DNA from 3 places in the Alteromonas sp. H02 genome. Region 2 is predicted to be linked to each of the others. Evidence: predicted binding sites of a transcription regulator. Region 2 holds the regulator's gene; each other region holds the start of a gene.

Region 1 (3,278 bases), 1.1 Mb from region 2:
CGTAAAGGATATGGTTTTATAGAAGTCATCGACGGTGACGTTGAGGCCATTATTGGTCAGTTTAATGATTCGGTATTTCAGGACCGTACTTTGAAGGTCCGACCGGCGAAAGATAAAGTCACTGACTAACCCAAATAAGCAGGCCCCTTTCCAGGGGCCTTTTTTTATTCAGCTTTAAGAGCGTTGATACGCCCGTTAAATAAATGGAAGCGGTTAATCGCGGAAAGCACATCCGGCACGTGTACCTCTTTCATCTGATTAATAACGCCGGTGACCAACTCTTTATACCCCTCCCCCTCTTTTAAAGTCGTATCGAGTAACTGATTTAATGACTTCAGTTCATCCATATATTCTTTAATAGGACGCATGTATTTTTTCAGCTCTGACGAATCCCCATCACTGACTTCTTTATAAGCCGATATCTTTTCGCTGACGACTTCACGACTGTTAAGCTTTAAAGCAAAACCCGCCAGCTCTTTTTCGTCGTATCCCAGGTCAAGGGCTTTATCCAGCGCAGTATCCAAATCACCTTTAAAAAATGATTTGCTGACATCAGTGATTTGCCTGACCAGATCAGAAATAGCGCCGAGTTCATCATCATCCAGTTCGCCCTGCACAGAAAAACTGATACCCCGGTATTCTGAGAACTGCACATTCAGTGATCGCTGGGCAACGACATCGTTTTGCGGCGCCGCAGGCTTCTTATTATCTCCACGACTATCGCCCGACGACGTTATCCGTTCGCTGGCACTGTACTGATACTGGCGCGACTGACCGAAGTTGATTTCTACCTCGTCACCGTCTTTGGTGGTTATCTTTAACCCGCCTGACTGTGACTGGGCATACTGAGCAGATAACGAGGCCCCCACTTCCATGGTACCGCGAAACGGCGATAAGACTTCTTTCTCGATGTTATCGATACCCTCGCCGATAGCTTCTTTACTGTTGCGTATACCATCGGTGATCTCCGGGTTCATAAACCCGGCCAGGTCTTTTTCTGCCAGTGCAATACCTTTGGCTACCCCGGAACGAGCCTGACCAAGCAGATCGGTTAGCTGCGCCTCATCGGCACCACTTTTCGCCGCACCACGCACAACGCCGCCAACAAACTTCAGCACATTAGAAGCTACCTTCTCAAAATCAAAGGCAGACTTGTTTTCCTCAGCCTTGTCAAACTGCCGGTTATCGAAGCGTCTTTCGTTTAACACAACTTCCTGTTCCAGAGAACTTACCAGTACGGTACTGCCCACCCGGGTTTGTGACACAGTAACTTGTGTTGCCTGACTACTTTGCTGAAACTCGCGTGCCTGACGCAAGCCTTCTTGTTGAAGCTGCTTTTTAAGGGCAACGTCCGGCTTTTCAACGGTCGCCTGGCCGCCTTTTGCAGCAGGAATTGAATCCACACTCATAATCTTATCCTCTCACACCTCACTATAGTTATCGGCAGTTAATGAGGATTGTTTAATTTTAATACATAATTAGCTTAACGCCGCTACATTGGAAGTTTTCTGAAAAGTCTCTACAATGCCGCTGCAAATGCGGTACGGGGAACAAAATGAGCACAGCACCAACTACTACCATTACTTATCAGGACCAGCTTCAGGCGAAAGTCGACACCTTAACGTCGCTGCTGAGCCCTTTTTATCAACAAGCGTTGGATGTTTACCCGTCGCCTGAGCAGCATTACCGTATGCGCGCTGAATTCCGCGTATGGCATGATGATGATGACCTTTATTACATCATGTTTAATAAAGAAACCAAGACCCCCTACCAGGTAGATGAATTCCCGGCAGCATCAGAAACCATTAACCGGTTAATGCAGCGTATTATCGAGCTGGTAAAGCCCAACCCTGTGCTGCGCAAAAAGTTGTTTCAGGTCGATTTTCTCAGCGGCTTATCGCAGGAGTGTGTGATCAGCCTGCTGTATCACCGCCAGTTAGATAACGAATGGCAGGTGCAGGCCGAAGCACTGCGTACCGAATTGAATAAAAAATTTAAGGTCAGCGTTATCGGCCGTGCCCGCAAACAAAAGGTCATCCTCGGTGACGACTTTATTATTGAAGAGCTGCCCGCCGACGGAAAAACCTACCAGTTTAAACATATCGAAAACAGCTTTACCCAACCTAACGCTTATGTGAATACCCATATGATTGAATGGGCGATTGCGCAAAGCCAGGGGTTAACCGGCGATCTGCTGGAGCTTTATTGTGGCGCGGGGAATTTTTCTATTCCGCTGGCCGCACATTTTGATCATGTTGTGGGCACAGAAATAGCAAAGCCTTCAGTGGAAGCAGCGCAGTTTAATATTGCAGTCAACAAGATTGATAATGTCCAGATAGCCCGGCTATCTGCTGAGGAGTTTGTTGAGGCACTCGCCGGTAAACGTCAGTTTGAACGGTTAAAAGGCATTGAACTGACTGAACGGCAATTTAATACGGTGCTGGTTGATCCGCCTCGGGCAGGGCTGGATCCGGCTACCACACAAATGATCAGTCAGTTTGACAACATTATTTATATATCGTGTAACCCACACACGTTGGTAGAGAACCTGGAGGCGCTTTCGTCAACCCATGAAGTTAGCCGGGCCGCCTTGTTTGATCAATTCCCCTTCACCGAGCATATGGAGTCAGGTGTGTTGCTCACCCGCAAAGCTTAATGCTTTTATGCCTGACTCTCTGGCATGGTTTGCCAGTAGGCCAGACTGCCTAACTGAATAAACCGTAACTGGCGCTTGAGCCTGTCGCTGATATCATTTTTCAAAATGGTGTCGGCTTCCAGGGCATCGGCGCCGGCACTGAACACCAGGCGCACCATGCTTTCTGCCTGCAACACCGCAATGTCATGGGGAATGCGCAGTTGCTCAATGATGTAGTCGCTCAGTTCGTCGGTGAAGTGCTGGATTTCTCGGGACACCGCCAGTCGATAAGCGGCTGAAGTACCAGTATGCTCACGCAGCAACAAACGAAAAACGTTGCTGTTAGCCGAGATAAACTCCATAAAAGTATCCACCGAGGTATCAATCACGCCCCCACCGGATGCAATCCGTCGCCGGGCCTGGCGCATTAACTGACGTAACGCTAAACCAGCTTCGTCCACCAGGGTCAACCCCAGTTCGTCCATATCCTTAAAGTGCCGGTAAAAAGACGTCGGCGCGATGCCAGCTTCCCGGGCGACTTCCCGCAAACTGATGGCCGACAGGGTGCGATTTTCGTTAAGTAACTGAAATGCACCGGCTATTATATTCTGCCTGGTCTTTTGTTTTTGTTCCTGACGGCTCA
Region 2 (3,278 bases):
CTTATACCCCGGCCGAGTGCAACGAGCGTGAAGCCTGGTTGTATCTGCTAAAACTATTGTCCAATCGTCTGACCACTAACAACGATGATATTCTTACCCAACAGGGTGTGGTGGCGTTGGTCGGGCCAACCGGTACCGGCAAAACCACTACCATTGCCAAGCTGGCTGCCCGTTATGCACAAAAGTACGGTGCCGACCAGGTTGCTCTGATTACAATTGATACTTATCGCATTGCTGCCTATGAGCAGTTAGCTACCTACGGCAAAATAATTGGCTGCCCGGTTCGTAAAGCGCAGTCTGGTGAACAATTAGCCGATTTGCTGTTCCAGTTACGTAATAAACGCCTGGTACTGATTGATACCGCAGGCTTTAGTCAGCGCGATAGTCGCCTGATCAGTCAGTTGGCTACCTTCGGCCAGGTGAGCGGTCAGCAGGTAAAAAACTATTTAGTTGTGCAGGGTAACACGCAACAGGCTACACTTAAGCACATAATAAATGCCTATAAGAGTATTGATTTGCAAGGATGTATCATCACTAAGCTGGATGAGTGCTATAGTTTAGGTGAGGTGATCAGTAATGTAATTGAAGCGCAGTTGCCAGTCAGTTATGTTGCCGATGGCCAACAGGTGCCTGAGGATATTCATGTTGCTAATGCAAAATCTATAATCTCTTTAGCAGCAAAGCTTTATAAAAAGTATGGTTTGAATCATACTAATAGCAGTTCCGATGTAAACACAGCACAGGCAGTATGATTGAAGACCAGGCGAGTAGCTTACGAAAGATGAATCAATCACGATTAATCAAGGTAATAGCCGTAACTGGCGGAAAGGGCGGAGTAGGGAAAACCAACGTTACTCTGAACACCGCTATTGCAATGGCAAAACAGGGCAAAAAGGTCATGGTTCTGGATGCAGACCTTGGCCTGGCCAACGTAGACGTGATGCTGGGATTACGCGTAGAGAAGAATCTGTCTCATGTGTTGTCCGGCGAATGCACGCTTGACGAAGTACTGGTAACCGGTCCGCATGGGATCAAAATTGCCCCGGCGACCTCCGGTACCCAGTCGATGACCGAGCTGTCGCCCACTCAGCATGCGGGGCTCATTCGTGCATTCAGTGAACTGCGTTCGCAAATCGACGTGCTTATTGTCGATACGGCCGCGGGTATTTCTGACATGGTGCTGAGCTTTTCAAGAGCATCCCAGGACATTCTGGTAGTGGTATGTGACGAACCCACCTCACTCACTGATGCCTACGCACTTATCAAGATCCTTAACCGCGATCACGGCATTTTCCGTTTTAAGATAGTGGCTAACATGGTCAGGGACGTGCGTGAGGGGCAGGAGTTGTTCAGTAAGTTGTCGAAAGTTACCGGTCGCTTCCTCGACGTGGCGTTGGAATTAGTGGCAACTATCCCCTTTGATGAAAATATTCGCCGGGCGGTTCGTAAACAAACCGCCATTGTTGATGCATTCCCATCATCTCCGGCATCGGTCGCCATTGGTCAACTGGCTACAAAAGCACTGACCTGGCCTATCCCGGCGCAGCCTGGCGGACACCTTGAGTTCTTCGTCGAGCAATTGATCGCGTCGAAGGTGGCAGGGAGATAGCGTGAATAGCAAAGCTGCAGCGTACAAACAACAAACCGATAAAGCGCAGCTGGTTGAGCGACATGCTTCTTTAGTTAAACGTATTGCTCACCATTTAATGGCGCGGCTGCCAGCCAGTGTAATTGTTGATGACCTGATCCAGGCCGGTATGATTGGCCTGCTTGAGGCGGCGAAAAACTTTGATGGCAGTAAAGGAGCCAGTTTCGAAACGTTTGCCGGAATTCGCATCCGTGGTGCCATGCTGGACGAAATTCGCAAGGGTGACTGGACACCCCGGTCGGTCCATAAGAACGGCCGGGCCATTTCTGATGCGATCTCCCAGGTAGAGCGTGAAACCGGGCGGGATGCACGGGATGTTGACATTGCTGCTAAACTCAATGTGTCGCTGCCCGAATACCACCAGATGTTATCAGAGGTCAATGCCGGCAAACTGGTTGGTATTGAAGACTTAGGCGTGTCTGAAGACGTGATAGCGACGGATGAGTCGCGGGGCACGGATTCACCGCTGGAAGATTTAATGCAAGGTTCATTTCAAAAAGCGCTGGCGCATGCTATTACTACATTACCAGAACGTGAAGCGATCGTACTATCCTTGTATTATGACGAAGAATTAAACCTGCGGGAAATCGGCGAGGTTCTCGAGGTAAGTGAATCACGGGTCAGTCAAATTCACAGCCAGGCGATGTTAAAACTTAAAGCGCGCATGCGGTCCTGGCAGACTGGTGAGTAACATTAACTATACTAACAATATGACTATCCTCACTGGAGGCAATTTTGGATAAGAATATGAAAATTCTCGTGGTAGATGATTTTTCTACGATGAGACGTATTATCAAAAACTTACTCAAAGATCTCGGCTTTTCCAATATTCAGGAGGCCGATGATGGAAGTACTGCGCTGCCAATGCTGCAGCAGGGCGACTTTGACTTTGTAGTAACCGACTGGAACATGCCTGGCATGCAGGGGATCGACCTGCTGCGCGCGATTCGTGCTGACGATAGCCTGAAGCATCTACCGGTACTGATGGTGACTGCCGAGGCGAAAAAGGAACAAATCGTAGCAGCCGCCCAGGCGGGTGTTAATGGCTACGTAGTTAAACCGTTCACTGCCGCTACACTAAAAGAAAAACTAGAAAAGATTTTTGAACGTTTAGGTTAATCCAGTAACGTGTTTAACCGCCGAGGACAACTGGATGACTGAAAATAAGAAAGTCCCCATTACGCTGGATGAAGCGAAGCAGTTGGTTACCTTTCTGGAAGAAGGTGATACCGATTCTGCTAATGCCCTGCTTGACGCTGTCACCATGAAAGAGTCTGTCGAATTATTCGCTGAGGTGGGTAAGCTTACCCGTCAGCTGCACGACTCATTAAATAATTTTCAATTGGATGAACGGATTGCCGGTTTGGCAAACGAAGATATCCCGGATGCGCAAACCCGATTAACCTACGTTATTGAAGAAACCGAAAAAGCGGCTAATACTACAATGGATGCTGTTGAACAGAGCATGTCGATTGTGGAAACCATGAAAGGGCAATTAGACAGTCTGATGCCTGAGTGGAAAAAATTAATGAACCGCGAAATCGAACTCGACGAATTTAAATCCATGTGTCTTGACCTGGATAAACATCTTGAGTCTTCGTTGACAGATGCCGATAAGATGATGGGGCTA
Region 3 (3,278 bases), 2.1 Mb from region 2:
CTATGCGCGAACTCTCAGAGATTGGTTTAACGCCTTTGTGGCAGCAAAAGAGAAGCTGGCTGTGCACGGCTATGATGAGCGCTTTGCCAGAATGTGGGAATACTACCTTAAATATTGCGAGGGAGGCTTTCTGGAGCGTTCCATCAGCACCGTACAATTGGTGCTGAGCAAACCGCGTTACGTAGATGAGCTTACCCGCTAAGCGGATAAGCGTGTATTGATGGCCTGGTTACTGGCCTTGCTCAAGCACCGAAATAGGTTTCGAGCGAATCGGCTCACCCTGATTAATGTTAATCTCAACCCGGCGGTTGCTGGCCAGTTCTTCCGGTGTTTGCGGATCCTCAATCAGGGGGTCGTTAGACGCCTTGCCCACCACCGACATTCGCGTTTCATCAAACCCCGGTGCCGAGCGCAGTGCTTCGGCAACGGCAACCGCACGTTGCGCAGATAAGTCCCAGTTAGAGCTGTACAACTCATTGGAAATCTGTTGCTTATCGCTATGTCCTGACACCTCTATCTGACCCGGCATATCCGCCAGGATCTCACCAATCTGGCGAATAACCGGGCGAAATTGCGGTTGTAAAAATGCCGAACCGGCAGAAAACGAGCCATTCTCACGAATGCGAATGGTGATCTGCTGGCCCAGGGATTCCATTTCAATCGAGCCATCAAGAATTTGTTTTTGTAGTTGCTGGGCAACTTTTTTCATCATCTCAGCCACCTGCTCCTGATTAGCTGCCTGCTGGGTAGAGGCCGACTGATCGGTTGAGGTTTGTTGAGATTGCCCGCCGCGCTGAGTACCACGCTGCTTCTGGCGGCCCCCGGCTGAGTCTTCGTCGCCGGCCTGAAATTCCAGCATTTGCTGCGTCATATCAATGGTTTGCTGCTGAATGGTGTCAATCGGTGTCGGGTCCGGACGGCCCGGGCGAAACTCCATGGCAATTACACTGGTGCCTTTTGGTATGTCTTTCACTTCAATTTTGTTTTGCACACCAAAAGCAAACTTCATGGAGCCGGCTATCTGCTTAAATTTAAGCACGTCCATTTCGGAAAATGCCAGCAGCAGTACAAAGAAGCACATCAGCAGCGACATCAGGTCCGCAAAAGTCCCCATCCACGCGGGGAGGCCTTCGGGGGGGCATTTGGGGCACTCTTCTTCCTGCGCCATACTTTTTACTCTTCTTCCACCGCACCACGTTTACTGGCGGCGAGATAATTTTTCAGGATCCCTTCAATGACCCGCGGATTCTGACCATCGGCGATACCGACAATCCCGTCAAGAATCAATGACTGGTTGAGTTTCTCTTCATTCAGGCGGTTGCTAAGCTTAGCGGCGATTGGCAGACAGATAACATTAGCCAGAAAGGCTCCGTACAAAGTGGTTAACAAGGCCACCGCCATAGCAGGGCCGATAGCTTTGGGGTCATCCATGTTTGACAGCATAGCCACCAGACCGATAAGCGTACCAATCATCCCCATTGCCGGCGCTACGTCACCGAGGCCTTTAAAGATGGACACACCAAACTCGTGGCGTTCGGTGGTCATGGAAATGTCTTTTGCCAGGGTTTCCCGCACCACGTCGATGTCGTGACCATCCACCAGCATATCCACCCCTTTTTGCATAAAAGGGTTAACAATTTCAGCTTCTTCGAGGGCCAGAAAGCCCCCTTTCCGGGCTGCATCTGCCATTTCTACCACTTTCTCGATGAGATCTTCCGGCGTGTCGATTTTAAACATGAACGCCTTACCGGCGACTTTACCTGCGCCAAAAAACTGGCCAAGCGTGAACTGCGACATAACAACGAAAAGACTCCCGCAAAATACGATCAGTACCGAAGGAACGTCGACAAACATGCTGAGATCCCCACCGAGGATCATGGCCATTACAATAAAGCCAATGCCGCCTAACATTCCAACCAGGGTTGCTAAATCCACTTGTTTCCCTCACTTCATCACTTATTCAGGGCGAAACTGAACACATGGTGTTAAATATAGCTGCGAATTTTTCACAATGCAGTGCTGAGTCTGACAAAGTCATTCACACCAGCGAAGTTGTTATAGCATTGAGCCGACTAAGACTACTTACCGTCACCTGACATCCTAGCACTCAATACACTGTAGTCATTCTATCGGCAGTTATTTTTTTTTCTACACTGATATCGTTATAGATTTTATAACCGGTTATCATAAAACCAGTTCCCGCCACTGCCTGACAGCGCAAAACCTCGCATCCAGCGGCTAAACTATTTGACCCTCGCGCGGGCCTCGGTTAATGTGCCATCACTACGCAAAATGAGACCAGAAGAGGGATCCGTGAGCGATAAAGCCACTGCAGCCAGTCCGTCATTTGAACAAACCATCAGCGAACTGGAAACTATCGTCAATGAAATGGAACAAGGCGATTTGCCACTCCATGAGGCACTGAAAAAATTTGAACGCGGTATCGAGTTATCCCGCCTGAGCCAGAAGGCCCTGGTAGAAGCTGAGCAAAAAGTCAGAATACTCACCGAACAAAACGGCGAAGCCGCATTACAGGACTTCGCGGCAGATAACGAGGACTAACATGCAACTTGCTTCATTGCATCAGCACATCAAGCAACGCCTTGATGCCAGCCTGCAAGACCTCATCAACGATCTGCCCGATGCCGCACCGCGCCTGAAAGAATCCATGCTGTACGCCTTAACCAACGGTGGTAAACGGATGCGTCCGTTACTGGTTCACCTGGTAGGTAATATGCTCGACATTCCGGATAACGACCAGCGGGCTATCAGTATGGCCATTGAGTGTATTCATGCCTACTCCCTGGTTCACGACGATTTACCGGCAATGGATGATGACGAGCTGCGCCGGGGCAACCCAACCTGCCATATTGCGTTTGACGAAGCCACAGCTATCCTCGCTGGTGACGCTCTGCAAACCCAGGCTTTCAGTATTGTTGCCGAACATCCTATGAGCGCCGTTGCCGACCAGCGCCGAGCCCAACTGGTTGCAGTACTGGCTCGCGCTGCCGGTTATTCCGGCATGTGTGGCGGCCAGGCCATTGATTTAGCCGCCACGGGAAAACAAATTACACTGGCCGAACTACAGCATCTGCATCAGCTAAAAACCGGCGCGTTACTCACGGCCTGTGTGGAAATGGTATGTCTGGTAACCGAACAGCTTGATAGTAACCATCAACAGTTGCTGTGCCGTTTCGCTAACCGTATCGGCCTGGCATTTCAGGTCCAGGATGACATTCTGGACGTCACGGCCAGTACCGAAACACTCGGCAAACCGA

What was found. Region 2 encodes FliA, which starts transcription of late flagellar genes. Its sites were predicted from a motif close to CTAAAGNTNNNNNNNNNNNNGCCGATA; they were not measured.
Region 1: a site for FliA is predicted at 1,439-1,465, ahead of AC566Q_RS21720 (DUF5610 domain-containing protein). Genes of this name have one in related genera too.
Region 3: a site for FliA is predicted at 2,128-2,154, ahead of pomA (flagellar motor protein PomA). Genes of this name have one in related genera too.

The regions. Positions count from the first base shown of each region.
Region 1 covers NZ_CM185021.1:4,687,077-4,690,354, forward strand. Annotated here, with positions in the region: gene AC566Q_RS21715 (RNA recognition motif domain-containing protein) at 1-129, shown strand, start outside; gene AC566Q_RS21720 (DUF5610 domain-containing protein) at 165-1,409, opposite strand; gene trmA (tRNA (uridine(54)-C5)-methyltransferase TrmA) at 1,556-2,656, shown strand; gene fabR (HTH-type transcriptional repressor FabR) at 2,662-3,278, opposite strand, start outside.
Region 2 covers NZ_CM185021.1:3,555,206-3,558,483, reverse strand. Annotated here, with positions in the region: gene flhF (flagellar biosynthesis GTPase FlhF) at 1-752, shown strand, start outside; gene AC566Q_RS16495 (MinD/ParA family protein) at 749-1,609, shown strand; gene AC566Q_RS16490 (RNA polymerase sigma factor FliA) at 1,611-2,339, shown strand; gene cheY (chemotaxis response regulator CheY) at 2,384-2,767, shown strand; gene AC566Q_RS16480 (protein phosphatase CheZ) at 2,802-3,278, shown strand, end outside.
Region 3 covers NZ_CM185021.1:1,474,376-1,477,653, reverse strand. Annotated here, with positions in the region: gene AC566Q_RS06740 (class I SAM-dependent methyltransferase) at 1-202, shown strand, start outside; gene AC566Q_RS06735 (flagellar motor protein MotB) at 230-1,168, opposite strand; gene pomA (flagellar motor protein PomA) at 1,174-1,935, opposite strand; gene xseB (exodeoxyribonuclease VII small subunit) at 2,314-2,562, shown strand; gene ispA ((2E,6E)-farnesyl diphosphate synthase) at 2,564-3,278, shown strand, end outside.